One region of the Virgibacillus alimentarius genome, then DNA from elsewhere that is predicted to be linked to it. Evidence: riboswitches for the same ligand, from Rfam matches in the RefSeq annotation. Region 1 holds a riboswitch; the other holds the start of a gene.
What was found. Region 1 has a riboswitch for S-adenosylmethionine ahead of ssuE (NADPH-dependent FMN reductase). Riboswitches for the same ligand answer to the same signal wherever they lie in the genome.
Positions count from the first base shown of each region.

Region 2: linked by a shared signal. The riboswitch ahead of J2Z81_RS10555 (OsmC family protein) and the one ahead of ssuE (NADPH-dependent FMN reductase) in region 1 are both predicted to bind S-adenosylmethionine.

Region 1 is NZ_JAGIKX010000014.1:20,294-28,109, forward strand. It holds gene J2Z81_RS08680 (recombinase family protein) at 1-609, shown strand, start outside; gene ssuE (NADPH-dependent FMN reductase) at 686-1,240, opposite strand; SAM riboswitch class I at 1,412-1,519, opposite strand; gene J2Z81_RS08690 (LCP family glycopolymer transferase) at 1,680-2,672, opposite strand; gene J2Z81_RS08695 (c-type cytochrome) at 2,953-3,897, shown strand; gene hprK (HPr(Ser) kinase/phosphatase) at 4,009-4,947, shown strand; gene J2Z81_RS08705 (AEC family transporter) at 5,142-6,038, shown strand; gene J2Z81_RS08710 (pyridoxal-phosphate-dependent aminotransferase family protein) at 6,216-7,385, opposite strand; gene J2Z81_RS08715 (penicillin acylase family protein) at 7,454-7,816, opposite strand, start outside.
Region 2 is NZ_JAGIKX010000020.1:41,087-48,902, reverse strand. It holds gene J2Z81_RS10575 (DMT family transporter) at 1-188, opposite strand, end outside; gene J2Z81_RS10570 (TetR family transcriptional regulator) at 293-865, opposite strand; gene J2Z81_RS10565 (CoxG family protein) at 1,088-1,546, shown strand; SAM riboswitch class I at 1,649-1,750, shown strand; gene J2Z81_RS10560 (YezD family protein) at 1,889-2,068, shown strand; SAM riboswitch class I at 2,079-2,189, shown strand; gene J2Z81_RS10555 (OsmC family protein) at 2,334-2,786, shown strand; gene J2Z81_RS10550 (C40 family peptidase) at 2,896-3,786, opposite strand; gene J2Z81_RS10545 (AI-2E family transporter) at 4,189-5,355, shown strand; gene J2Z81_RS10540 (M28 family peptidase) at 5,436-6,437, opposite strand; gene J2Z81_RS10535 (DUF4260 domain-containing protein) at 6,971-7,318, opposite strand; gene J2Z81_RS10530 (DMT family transporter) at 7,568-7,816, shown strand, end outside.

The sequences.
Region 1 (7,816 bases):
GGTAAGAGTATGCACTTTAAAGCAAATCGCAAAGGATATATTTGCGGAACATATAATAAACATGGCCATACACAATGTTCAAGCCATCTTGTACGGGAAAATGTTTTGATTAAGGCAATTTCAGAAGATATAAAACAAATGTTTTCGGAGCTTTCCACAAAATCCATTCAAAAAAATATTGAGAAAAAGATAACAACTTGCGTTCAGCGTGATCAGAAGCGACTTGCTAAAATTCTCAAGGAGATTGAGAACATCAAGAAAGACAAAACTGCTGCACTTCGCATGAAAATACGGGGTGAAATACATGACGATGAATATAGATTGCTTATTGAAGATAATGGAAATCAGATTGCAAAACTAAATGAGGAAAAGGTTAAATTAGAAATGGGATTACTTCAGCAAAAGCAAAAGATTGATTTTACCAAACTAATCCAACAAATTGAACAATTTGTTCAAAACCCTATCCTTGATGAAGAAATGCTCCACAAACTAATAGAAAAAATTGAAATAAAAGAAGATGGGAGTCCGAGAATCCATTACCGATTCTCGGACCCTTATATATCTTCTATTTTTTTACGAGCAACACACAGCATTCCACATGATTGGTGACCGGAACAATTCATTTCAAACGCATTTAACAAAATTCTTTTTTTCACCACGATGGCATACCTCCTCATCAATCTTTTTATAGATAGGAAGCATTCAGAGCGGCTTCCTGCTTTTTTAATATACTGATTAAATACTGCACCTGCTTCTTGGCTCGATTTAAAACATCTTCATCCACAATCGGATTTTCCAGTTTGCGATCGATTTGACGGTCAAGCAAATAAACCCCTTTTAATGTCTGTCCTTTCAATGTAGCGAGCACCGGTTTCAATGTATATTCCAGTGCCAGCATGTGGGATGGACTACCGCCTGTCATGATAGGAAGCGCCGGTTTATGCTGCAGGATATCTTGCGGAAGCAGATCCAGTAATGCTTTTAAAACGCCAGAGTATGCTGCTTTGTAAACGGGAGAACCAACGATAACCCCACTTGCTTTTTCTAACGTTCTACTTACTTCTGCAACAGCGGGACTGTCATACCTTCCTAGAAATAGATCTTCCTTTGGAATATCTCGAATGGAAATATGTTTGATACGATACCCTTCCGCTTCCACCAATGTTCCTATATATTGCAGTACATGGTGTGATCGTGAATGTTCAGATGGACTTCCGGATAATAGAATGACTTCGCTCATACGATCATCCCTCCTGTTCTGTGATTAAATTTTTAATTCGATATTACACATTGATTTAGTTGGAATTAAGTTTACAACATCTTAAACGATTTTCATCGATACGGTTTTTTGCCAATAACAAACCCCCTTTTCCCGGAAGAAAAGAGGGTTACGATTTACAGTCCGTGTCCGCTCTTATCTTCCAAGCATAATACTTGGTGGAATTAGCACCTTTCTGATCGGAATCAGAGGTTGCTGAAGTGTCATCGGGCCATATCCCTCAACTTCTCTTGATAAGAATTATTGAATTGTGATTTATCATATCACCGTCGTCTGATTAAGTCAACAGCTTTTGCATATGCATATTCCTAGAAAATACTCAACAAAATTTCGAGCGGAGTCTGTCTCCAAAAATGCTAACACTTCTTTTTCGTCCTGCGAAAGCTTTCTTTGGATTCGATCACTCTTTCATATCTTTAATCATGCTGTGCACTTTTTGAATTTCTGCGTCATCCACCTGCATATAGTAGACTCCGCCAATGTTCGTTCCGGTTCCTTCCATCTGATAGTTCTCCGTCTTCTTTCTTGTATTTTTATAATCGGAAAACAGCTTTTTCATATCATCAAAGTCCATATTTGTAGCCATATTATTTCCAAGGATATCAATCATGCCGTCAAACTTCGTCACAGATCCGATGCTGGCACCTTTATCAATAATTCCCTGAATGACCTTGCGCTGACGCGTTGTTCTTCCAAAGTCGCCATTTGGATCTTGCTTACGCATGCGGACAAAATGCATCGCTTTATCCCCGTCCAACTCTGTCGTTCCTTTGGTAAAATGATACTTTTTATCTTGCCATTCGATATCATTTTCTACTGTAATACCGCCAAGTTGATCGACGAGCTCTTCCATTCCTTCCATATTCATGCTTACATAATAATCCATGTCAACATCAAGGAAATTTTCTACCGTATTAACGGCCATATCAGCGCCGCCAAATGCATAGGCATGGTTAATTTTATCCTGTGTTCCTCTACCAGCTATTTCTACTCTTGTGTCCCTGGGAATGCTGACAATCTGCATACTGTCCGTCTTAGGATTTAGCGTTAGGACCATTAAGGCATCGGAACGGCCTTTATCAGCTCCTCTGGCATCAACACCCATTAACAGGATATTTAGAGATTTGCTTGCCTTAATTTTCTTTTTCGTTTCATTTAAATCAATCGAATCTACCGGATCATGCATTTTATTATTTACGGTATTCTTCGCGTTATTATAGAGAGAAAAAGCATAGCCACCTATCCCTAACACAAGTAAAAGTAGGATTGCCAGTGGAATTAACCAGATTTTTTTCGACTTTCTTCTTTTTGACCTTCCCATATTATTCAATTCCCCTTCTGTACATAAAAAAATTTGCCTTTCTTCAGCAAAATGTTTATTTTTTATAATCACTTGTCTTGCTCGTGAATCTGCTATTCTCTTATTATACACAATCTAGCTAATATTAGAAACGAAATTATGAGCATTTTAGCATATTTTCTACAAATATCCTTCGACAAAATTCGGGAAGTGACAGGCACCTTTTTGTCACAGGCACCTTTTTGTCTATTTTATGGCTACTTTATGACTATATTCGCACACCGGGCGATAGCGTTGCCAAAATTCACACAGGTTAATTATGAATTGTTAAAATATTGGTGTAAGGAAAATTCAATTTAGGGAGGAAAAAGAAATGAAAAGATCGAACATGTTGAAAATTTCCCTACTATTCGTTGTACTTACACTTATATTTGTTGCATGTTCTAAAGACAAAAATGAAAACGCCCAAACTGAAACCCAGGGCAACCAACAAGAAACAGGAAAGGAGGAACTCGCCTATGATCCACCATCACTTGAGGATTTGGATGAAGATGATCCAATGACCGAGATGATCCAGTACGGCGAAAAAGTTTTTAATGAAACAAACACCGTGCTGGCAGAGGAGGTTGGAAATGAGCTGTCCTGTCAAAGCTGTCATGCTGATGGCGGGAAGGACAAAGTATCCTCGATGGTAGGGGTTACGACACAATTCCCGCAGTACCGTCCGCGGGAAGATGCTGTCTTTACCATTCAGGACAGGATTAATGGATGTATGCTTCGCAGTATGAACGGGGAAAAAATAGACCATGAAAGTAAAGAAATGCGTGCTATTGTTGCTTATTTGAGTTACATCTCTGAGGGAATAGAGACTGGAGAAGATATTCCTTGGCGCATGCAAAATACAATGGAAGAAATTCCGGAGCCAAATGTAGCAAATGGAGAAGCATTATATGAAGAAAAGAACTGTATGACATGCCATGCTACAGATGGTTCAGGGATAGATCCAAATACTGGTCCTGCCCTTTGGGGAGAAAATTCTTTCAATGATGGTGCTGGCATGGGGCGTATGTCAAAAATGGCAGGATTTATCCAAAATAATATGCCTCCTGGCGGTGAAGATCCTTTAACAGATCAAGAAGCTGCTGACCTTGCTGCATTTATTTTATCGAAGGAAAGACCCGAATGGGAAGGACATGATGATGATTGGCCGAAAGGGGATAAACCAACGGATATCATTACAAAAGAACGCAAAGATAAAATCAAAGAAGGCACATTCGATTGGACCGAAATTGAAGCGATTGTACCTTCAGAAGAGTAGTTTTTAGAAAGACAGATCCCTCTTGATGATTCGACAAATTCAGGCGGGATCTGACCTCTTTAGACAAGGACCCCTATCCGTGATATAGTTATTTTGGGAGTGTTTACGGATATGAAGAGGATTACAATAAGGAATTTGGTGAAAAGGTTTTCTTTGAAGGTTCTTGCTGGTAAGGAGCAATTGGACCGAAACATTACCCAGCCAAAGGCACATCGGCCGGGATTGGAGTTTGTTGGATATTTTGATTTTTTCCCGATGGACCGTGTACAAGTGCTGGGCAGAAAAGAAATCACCTACTTACATAAATTAACGAAAGCAGAACGAAAACACCGGATTGGAAACATTGTAAAGTATCGCCCTCCATGTTTTATTGTTACTCATGGACAAGGGGGATTAGAGTATTTGACAAAGTTTTGCACCGAGGAAGGCATCCCATTATTATGGACTAAGGAATCAACTGCCGAATTTATTCCAAAGGTAGATGCGCATATGATTAAAACCCTTTCAGAAGAGACAGCGGTGCACGGTGTTTGTATCAATGTTTCAGGGATCGGCATCCTTTTGCGCGGGGATTCGGGCGTTGGCAAAAGTGAAACCGCGCATACACTGATCCGCCGTGGGCACCGACTGGTAGCAGATGATATGATTGTGCTAAAAAAACTCAGTCCACAGACCCTACTTGGCACACATAACGAAACAAATAGGGAATTTCTTGCTCTGCGCAGTATCGGGCTTTTAAATGTAGTGCGTATTTACGGACGCAAAGCTTTCCAGGATGAGACAAGAATTACATTAGATATCAAACTCACGAAATGGAAAGCGGATGATTTAAATAACGAACTGGAACTCGAGCAAAAGTATTCAGAATATATGGGGGTACCTATTCCATTTATTGAAATTCAGCTGCAACCGGGAAGAGATGTAGCTGGACTCATTGAAGCCGCTGCGAACAACTGGTATCTCCAGCAGCAGGGTTATAGTGCGATGGGAGAGTTTATGGAACGGGTTGAAGCGGAAGCAAGTGAGAATGCGGGTGAGGATTTTCATTAGAAATATCTTTGGTAAGAAAAATGATCAGGGGCAATGTGCGCGCCCGTGATCATTTTTATGTTATGTACGGAGTTTTTTCTTACAAAAATGTATGCTATCAACGATTGCCATCCATGATTCAACGGACATAAAAACACATTATTCTCTAAATATGCTAAACTATTCTTTAGTTCTATTCATGGAGATGTTAAAAAATGGGTTTGTTTTTAAGTGTTATCTTACCAATCATGGCTGTTTTTGCATCGGGATTTATCCTGCAGCGGATCCGGGTGCTGGATGTAAAGTCGGTTTCTGCTGTATCTCTGTACATTCTATCACCTGCGCTAGTATTTACAACTCTATATGAATCTACGTTTGATCGTGGATTTATCGTTATCCTCGTTTATATGTTTGTTTTATTTTATATCATGGTTTTCCTAAATAAAATACTCGCAAAAATTTTCAAGTGGGAACCCCAGATCGAAAGCGCGTCGATTCTTGCAACTGGATTCATGAATTCGGGAAATTACGGATTGCCTGTTGTGCTGTTTAGTGTAGGGGAAGCAGCAGTCCCATATTCCGTTTTTATCATTGTCGTTCAGGCTTTGCAAAATAATTTTTTCGGCATTTATTATGCATCCAGAAGCACCAGCGGAATGAGGCGGGCACTTGAAAACGTAATGAAAATGCCAACAACTTACGCTGCAATGATCGCATTTATTTTTCATTATTTTTCCGTGGAAATCCCTGAAGCCGTCCACTCCACGATGTCTATGGTTGGGGACGCGGCAATCCCGGTCATGATGATCGTACTTGGCATGCAACTTGGTTCGATAACTGGACTGAAGCTTAACTGGCAAGTTGTTTCATCAGCGGTAACGTTAAAAATGATTGTCGCACCTATCGTGGCTGCGCTATTTGTATTCATGGTGGATATGGATCCGATTATTGCTTCCGTTCTCATTATTATTTCCGCGATGCCGACTGCTGCGACAACAACGATGTATGCGATCGAATTCGATACCGAGCCAGAACTTGTATCGAGTATTACCTTGATCTCGACACTAGTGAGTATTGTTACACTAAGTATTTTATTAAATATCGTTGTGTAGGAATTCGAATTGCTTGGATTAGAAATTTTGCTAACGCATGTATCCTCCCCGTCATGTAAGGAGGGCGGAGGGAACTATGCTGAGGCAAAAAATACTCCTCATCGAACATTTGGATGAGGAGTATTTTTACATCTATCATTCGACAATATATGACAAAAATCGGGAAGTGACAGGCACCTAAACAGTTTGTTTGCTGAATGCTTGTTCAAATTGTTCTTGTGCTTTTTCGATGTTTACATCATGTCCCATTTCTTGCAGTGTGACTCCAATGAGACGCACTGCCTCTTTGAGCATTTCTTTTGTCGTGTTGCCCATGTGTCCAATCCGGAAGGCTTTTCCTGATAAATGTGCAAGAGCGCCTGCGACGACAACTCCTTTTTCTGCTAGTTTAGCTCGGAACTGAGTGTCTTCCACTCCCTTTGGATATAGGATACAGGTTAATGTAGTTGCAGCTACGTTTTCATCCGCTAATGCTTTCATTCCGTATTCCGCTAATCCCGCTTTTACACCTTTTGAAAACCTTAAATGGCGCTCATGCCTTTTTTCCATGCCTTCTTCCAGCACCAATTTCATCCCTTCGTTATAGGCGTACACTAAATTGACAGGTGGTGTAGCAAAGTAATTTTGCGGTTGATGCATAATCGGCAGCCAATTATAAATATCTGTATAATAAGCCGGAACATGCTTCATTTGCCTGCGGACGTCCAGTGCACTCTGATTAAAGGCGACTACTGCAATGCCTGGTGGTACGCCAATTGCTTTTTGTGACCCTGTTAAAATAACGTCAATCTTTTCATTGTTTAGGCCATGTCCTTTGCTCATATCCTCTTCCATCGCAGCGGTAGCACAAACACCATCCAAAATCACCAGTGCTTCGTGCTTTTTAATAACCGGAACGAGCTCATCTAAATCGGCAGCAACACCTGTTGATGTATCTGCGTGCGTGATTGTCACTGCTTTATACGTATCTTCTTTTAATTTCGCTTCTACTTCTGCTGCGGTAACGGACTCGCCCCACGCAGCCTGTACCACGTCAATATCAATACCAAATGCCTCACCTAACTTCATAAAGCGATCCCCGAAATAGCCATTGCTGACGACTAGAAGCTTTTCCCCCGCGGATACTGTATTCAGAATCGCCATTTCCATTGCTAATGTACCGGATCCTCCGATCACAAAAACCTCTCCATCCGTCTGAAGCAATTGTTTGGTTTGCTCAATTGCATTTTTATAAATCTCCGCAAACCGTGGATCCGTGTGGCTCCATGTTTCCTGACCAAGCGCATCATAGATCGAATCAATGACGGGCGTTGGTCCAGGAATCAACAACATTTCCTTATTTCTCATGACAATACCCCTCCGTTAATTTTATATTTCGACAAAAAACGACATTATTCGGGAAGTGACAGGCACCTTCAATATAAGATAAGTTCTTTTCCTTTTTTCTCCTTTAGGTCGGTTACATGGTAATTTCCTTCGACCCAGTCTTCTGTTTGGTCGTGATACCACTTGCTTTTGAAATGACCGGACTGGCCTGGTCCAACGATGTGATATCCTTTTGCCATGTCTTTAACGTCAATGACAAATCGCCAGGATGCACCATGATCAACAATTCCTGTTTCGGTGTCATAACTTGCCGCCATTGGAGTGACACTGCTTCCTCCAACAGGAATTGGGTCTTCAGGATTAAAGAAGAAGGCTAAAATCGAACTGGCTTCTGATAAAGGATGAGAAAACGTCACTTGGTGATAATCTCCCCATTCCCACTTGGCAAGTGT
Region 2 (7,816 bases), on a different contig from region 1:
GCAGCAAAAATGGCATACACCGTCCCGGTTGGTAACTGCTCACAAGCCTTTGTTAGAAAATGAAGGTCCATTATGATAAAAGTTATTATAAATATCCAATGCCACCATGCATCTGCTATATTAAATCCCAAAATCCAAACAAGTTCAAAAAAACTTGTTAAGAAAACATACATCCAAGCTTTTTTCATCTTCATTCACTCCTTCTTTTATGACTGACGTTCAGTCATTATTAAATAATGAAAGCATGGCGAAATACCATGTAAAAAATCTCTTCAATTAAATTAAAATAAAATTAGCTTTTAAGCGCATGTTTTAAAAAGTCTAAAACTTCTTGTCTCTTTATATTTGCAGCATTATCATCCTGATGGTCATACAAATAAGATTGTTCGGCGGCTGCTTCAATTAATCCTATGAGCAACGTAGCTGTATGCTCTTCATGAACTGTTTCGCGGATAATTCCGTCTGTTTTTGCTTTTTTTAGAAATCCACTCATCCATTTATAATAAGGCTCATAAAGTGTCTCCCATTCTTTTAAGTATTCACTTGACGCTAACCCCGCATAAATCAGAGCGAATATTTCACGGTACTCATTCGTGATATAAAATACAGCATCGACAACTTGCTCTAGTTGACGCGAAAAGGGGGAATCTTGCTGAACTGCTTTTTTAATTTCTTCAAGTGTTTTTTCTACCATTACTTGTGCGATTGAGGGCATGACAGCAAGCTTCGTTGGAAAATACAAATAAAAAGTTCCTTGTGCAATGCCAGCACCTTTTACAATATCAGATACTTTTGCCTTTTCGATACCCTTTTCCTGAAACACATCAATTGCTGAGCGAATAATGTTTTCCTTTTTATTATCCATCAAAACAGCTCCCAACTCATAATGACTGACTGTCATTCATTTTATCCTAATGAGGTATCATTGTCAATATGGTTACAGGTTATAGCCATATATTGCATCCAAAACATACGCTTATTCCATTTTCACAGATGCTTTCTTTGAAAATGTTCTATTCGCTTCCAAGCAGACATATACTCAATGGCAGCAATCAATATGGAACTCAACATCAAGGAGGTATTTTCTGTGCCAAAAGGTCTGCATGATTCAACAATAACCATTCCCATTGACTTTGTTTGGTCTTTTGTTAGTAATATGAATAATTGGGCACCCCTCGTACCCGGTTATATGGAACACGAGATCATTAATGATAGGGAATCAACCTGGAAATTCAAAGGTGACATCGGGATCGTGCAAAAAACCGTCCATCTGAAGATTGAGATTATCAAGTGGGAGGAACCTACGAAGGTCACCTTTCAGTTAACCGGATTAAGTGAAAACTTTAAGGGCAACGGTTATTTTTTAGCAAAAGAATTAAGTGGCCGTGAAACTGAAATAACCGGCTGTCTCGACATAACTGCTAAAGGAATGATGGCACCGGTCGTTAATCCCATATTAAAATCATTCATTCCAAAAACCACAAAAGAGTTTACCGAATCTGTTGTTGATAAAATGGCCAATGACATGCGCATTTTAGTTACATAACGGAGCGTAAAATGCATTCCGTTGCTCATTTTTAAAAGGAATTTGACAAATGGAAAAATTCCATGTATATTATATAAAATGATACAATTTCATATCAAAACTTTCTTATTCAGAGAGGTGGAGGGACTGGCCCCATGATACCTCGGCAACAGGCTATAAGGCACTGTGCCAATTCCAGCAAGTAGCTTACTTGAAAAATAAGAAGAGCAATATAAAAATGGATCTCCACCCTCTTCTTATTTTTAGAAGAGGGTTTTTGTTTTGCTGCTGTTTTGATCTACCGAATCTAAAACGATCGCATAAAAAAAGTCGATTGCTTAATTTAAAAGGAGCGGAACCATGATGAGTAAACTAACGCATTTACAATTTGAACACATCAAAACATCTCTTGAAAAAATGAAATATGGATCCATTATGATTACAGTGCAAAATGGGGAAATTACGCAAATAGATACAACAGAAAAAGTTAAGGATAAAAGACAGCCAGGCATTAAAACAATAAATAAGAACTGGAAAAATTGAATAACGCAGTTTCTTATCAAGAGAGGTGGAGGGAATGGCCCCATGATACCTCGGCAACAGGCTTAAACAAAAGTACTGTGCCAATTCCAGCAGACTATATGTAATGTCTGAAAGATAGGAAGAGGATCAGATTCATGTAAACCTCTTCTTATTCATCAGAAGGGGATTTTTTAATTCCCTTCTGATGAATAAGAAGAGAAAGGCGGTGAGCTTTTAAGATAAACCAAGTATTTTTATCAATATAATCAATGAAGGAGGACTTTTAATGGCTAATACTACATTTATCTCTGAAGTAAAATGGTCTGGTGAAGGAGTATTATCTGTTGCAAATGTCAATGGAAAAGAAGTTATTATTGATGAACCCAAGGAATTGGGTGGTACAGACAAAGGGGCAAATCCGGTAGAATATGTACTTTCTGCATTAGGGGGTTGCATTAATGTGCTTGTGGTCACATTTGCCCAAAAATTTGATGTGGAAGTAAATGGATTAGACGTTCAGCTGGAAGGCGATCTTGATCCCGATGGTTTTCTCGGAATCAATCCTGATGTCCGACCAGGGTACCAGGAAGTTCGCTACAAAGTAAACATTGATTCACCTTCGCCAAAAGAAAATATCGAACAGCTTCTTTCCCATGTAGATGCTATTTGTCCGGTAAAAGATACCTTAGCAGGTACTTCTGTCGTCAATGTGACAAATCAGGCTGCATCAGGCGTATAGAATAAGTAACTTAACTTTATTCTATCCATAAAATCATTAAACTTATATCATATCAAAAAGGACTGCATCGTTTTGACGATACAGTCCTTTATGCATTATTTTGATTGAATTAAAATGATTTAGCTCCGATGTATCTAGGGCCCCAATATGAATCATTCTTATTTGCATATTCCACACCCGTAGCTTCTGTACCAGCATGAATCATTTGGCCATTTCCAACATAGATTCCACTATGAGAAACCCCAGATTTATAAGTGTTTTCAAAGAATACAACATCGCCTGGGCTCGGATTACTTACATGTTGACCACCACTTGCCCACATATCTGCATGAGTTCTACCAACATTTACACCTTCCTGCTTGAGTACATAGGTAACAAATCCACTGCTGTCAAATCCAGCAGGAGTTGTACCTCCCCATACATAAGGTGTTCCTACTAAACTTTGTGCGGTAGAAACAGCGTCGCCAGAACCGGATAATGAAAGAGTTTGTGGTTTTACTTGTTGCTGTGGTGCTTCTTGAATTGTTACATCTTCATCATTCTCTTCTGGTGCATTATTTTCTTCTACAGTTTCATTAGTAGGAGTAGCATTAGAAGGATTTTGATTTAATGCATTAAACGTTGCTGGTCCTGCAATTCCATCAATTTGAATTCCACTGTTTCCTTGTAAATCTCTTACTGCTGATTCTGTAGCTGGACCGTAGATTCCATCAATATTTAGACTGTATCCGAGATTTTGCAATTTAGACTGTAAATCACTAACTGCTGGCCCGCTGTCACCCGGTCTTAACGTTGAAGCATTTGTCTCTTCCGCTTGTACTGCTTCCTGTGCATTGTTTTCTTCTACTTGCGTAGTTTCTGATGTCTGGTTCGCGCTTGTATCGGCAGCAGGGCCTCCGTATGCTAGTACACTTCCAGACATAATTGGTGCTAAAGCAAAAGATGTTGCCAAAACCGTAGTTACAATATACTTCCGAACAGAATATTTACCTTTAAACATTTATGTATCCTCCCATTTTTTACGTATACTATTGGTAGATTTTTACCGTTAGTACATATTCTAGCAAAAAATTCTATTAAAAAGGTTATGATAATAATACGTTTCGGTAACAAAATATGACAAAATGTTACAACTTCAAAAAAAGAGCCCCTATTTGAAAAGAAAATGTAATATTTTATACCTTTATTCGATATCATCCGAAAAAGATTGTCTATCTATGTCATTTAAAAGTAAGTTTTGTTGCTATCAATCGTTTTCCATTTGCCTACTACTTTTCTCTTTCGATCCAAGTAAACGTTCATCCTTTAAATCAACTCAAACAATTCAGAAGTGACATGCTCCGACACTTCATCTATAATATGATTAAGCAAAATGAAACACTCTTGTTAAAAGGTGATATATATGGAAAAGAAATCATTAACCCGATTTATGAAATTTATAGGAAGCAGGGACCTGATTTTTATCCTGATGGTTGTGATATTACTAGGAATAGCGATTTTTATATATAATAAAATTTCCTTTATTTTCTATCCGTTTATTGTCATTATTTCAACGGTAGCTGCTCCCATCATCCTTGCTTTTATTGCTTATTATTTAATGAATCCGATTGTCAATTTGTTGGAGCGTCTGCATGTGAAGCGAATTTGGGGAATTATTATTATTATTTTAGGAATTGCTGGTCTGTTAACAGGTATCATCCTGCTGATTGCCCCGACAATCCAATCTCAGATTAAGGATCTTACCAGTAATTTTCCGAACTATCTTCAGCAAATGAGTGAGGGATTCAGAGGATGGATTAGTCATTCCTTTTTAGGTCCTTTTTACGATGAAGGATATGAATGGGTTGTTACTAACTTAAGTGATCTGACCAGTAAGTTAAGTGAAAATCTCGGTGGTGCAATGGAAGGAATTCGAAATGTTGCAAGCACTGTAACCCATTTCTTTGTTGCAATTTTCACGTTTCCATTTATTCTTTTCTTCCTATTAAAAGATGGAACAAAATTTAAAGAATATTGCCTGCAGTTAATTCCGCCCAAAAACAGGAAGGACGTTAACCAAATTCTCCATAACATGGATGTACAAGTAGGCTCTTATATTCGCGGTCAAATCATTGTTGCTTCTTGCATTGGCATCCTTTTATATATTGGCTATTTAATCATCGGTTTGGATTATGCCATTATCCTTGCATCCATTGCTGCTGTTACCAGTGTTGTTCCTTACCTAGGGCCAATTATCGCCATTTCCCCTGCTATTATTATTGCAATCGTTCATTCACCATTTATGCTACTGAAACTTGCAATCGTATGGGCAGCTGTTCAATTTCTGGAGGGGCATTTTGTTTCACCAAATATTATGGGGCGCACGATGCAAATTCATCCGCTTACCATTATCATTGTTTTACTTGTTGCTGGGAATTTATTTGGAATCGTTGGTGTTATCCTTGGGATACCTGGATATGCTATTTTGAAAGTACTCGTTGTATATCTTTTTGGAAAGTTCAAAATGCGCTATAATAAATATTACGGTGAAAAATACGGCTATTATGAAATGGATAAACATAACACATAGATAGAAAATAGAAAATAACGTCCTTTTCTTCAAAAAGAAATCCGCGGAACTCAATTCTTCCGCGGATTTCTTCTGTTCTCTTATAAAGGACGGTCTTCATATGGTGGCTCAACTGGCTCAGGTGCCACATTTGAATGATCCAGAGCAGGCGTTTGTTTTCTTGCTAGTTGATAGATACTAGCTGAAACGACCTTTGCCACCTCTTCCATTTTCTCTTTGCTGATTTTATCAATTGTGTCTGTTGGTTGATGATATTCCGGCTCTAATGGTGCATAACTAAAAACCGCAGCTGGGATTCCCGCGTCATGGAATGACTGATGATCACTTCTGCCAACTTGTCCATATGTAAGTGAATCACTAACACGCAAGCTTGATGATGCTCCTGTATTTGTTATGATGTTTCGCTCGCCATCTACGGTAAACATGATCATTTCCCCTGCATTTTCACTGCCGACCATATCAAAATTAAACATGCCCATTGAACGATTCTTTTCATCTTCGGTTAATGTAGAAACATAATGCTTCGAACCAAGCAAGCCAAGTTCTTCTGCACCAAATGTCACAAAACGTATTTCAGATGTTGTCGGCATTTTGCTTAGAATTCGGGCTATTTCCATGTTCACCCCTATTCCCGAAGCATTATCACTTGCACCAGGTGATCCAGGAACCGAATCATGATGGGACCCTACGTAGATGATTTCCCCTGTGTCATGATTTTTATGTGCCTTTTTCGTAGCGATCACATTGTGGGAAGTTTTCGTCACAATCTCTCCATCTTCACGTCTTTGAAATTCAAATGGTTGAACTTCCACATCCAGACCATACGATTGATATTGGGATACAATATAATCGATCGCTTCTTTTTCTTCTTTTGTACCTGCCACACGGATACCAATATCAACAGACAGTTCATAAACATGATTATAAATCTTTTCCTTGTCAATTTTTTTAACAATCTTATTATCAAATGCCTGTGATGCTGGTTTGCTCGGTGGTGATGCTTCCACCTTCAGCGTGGTTGGTAATATAACTAGTCCAACCGCAACCAAAATGGTGATGAATAGTTTAGACAATTTCTTCATTCAATCCCTCCCTCATAGCTTAATAGAACATGTCCATCATATCATAAAAAGAATATTTTTAATATTGTTATAATGCTAAATAAGTAGACAATAGAATGAATCTGATCGTTAGAGAAAAGATGCACCGGATTAGGTGGAAAATCCTACTGTTACAACTACAGCTGGGTACTACATGGGCTTGGTAATAATTTTCGTTTATCTAATCACACTTTCAGAAGAAGGTATCGTTATCATTCTTATGTAGTTACCGGCGGCGTATTCCAATTGGTCGGGCTACTCGCAAGCTCGAGCCATTGATAAAAAAGCGAAAAATTTAGTGGGGAACGGTTTAGGAAAGTATAAGAAAGACTAAGTAATAGTTCCAATGTGTTACTTCGGCTTTCTTTCAATAGCTACTGCATGAATAATAAGTTCTATGCCCAAACCAACAGAGACAACATTTGGTAAAATAAACATTAATAGCAAACAGGCTCTACATAACTTTTGTGTTTTTTCTTCATAATGGAATTCCTCTTCATATTAATAACCGTTTATTATACCCGATTGAAATGTGTATCCTTAAATTCACTCGGATATTTGAGTCCGTAACCCAATGTTCGATCCAAACCGATATGAGCGGATAGGATTAAACCTAATGCTAATATCCATTCCAATGATGATATTACTGCGACCATGATCAATATAATGGCTAAAATATATGTATGAAACAAGTTATAACAGATAGAGCCAGTTCGATTATTGACCAAGTAACCGAGCATTGATAAGTCAGGACTAAATAATAACAAAATAAATAAAAGCCAACTAAATTGATTCTCAGAATAAAAATATACACTGATTAGTAGTACAAAAAGCCCTTCCAAATGAAGAAATAATTTAATCAATCGTTTTCCCCCTTTGCAGAATGTAATCTTCCATTCATCTACTATATATAAATACTATATACATGAACTTTCATACTATTAAAATTATAACAGATTAACTGCACCACTTGATTTTATTTTTCGATTCGTAAAAGACTTCCCTAATCTTTTTTTCCTTCAAACCTCCTTCAACCCGCTTCACTACCAAAAGCATCTTTTTTGTATTAAGATAAGACAGGTGAGGAAACATACGATTAATTGGAGGAGCTTATGAGTGACAAAAATAAAGGAATCATCTTGTTATTATTATCAGCGCTGGGATTTGCGCTTATGGCGGCATTTGTAAAGCTGTCAGGCGATGTGCCAACCGTGCAAAAAACACTCTTCCGCAATGCTGTGTCAATGATTATTGCATTCGGCTTTGTGAAGCATTATAAAGAGCGATTGTTTGGGAAACGAGAAAATCAAAAAGCGCTTTTACTACGGTCTTCCCTTGGTGCGCTGGGAATCATTTTATAT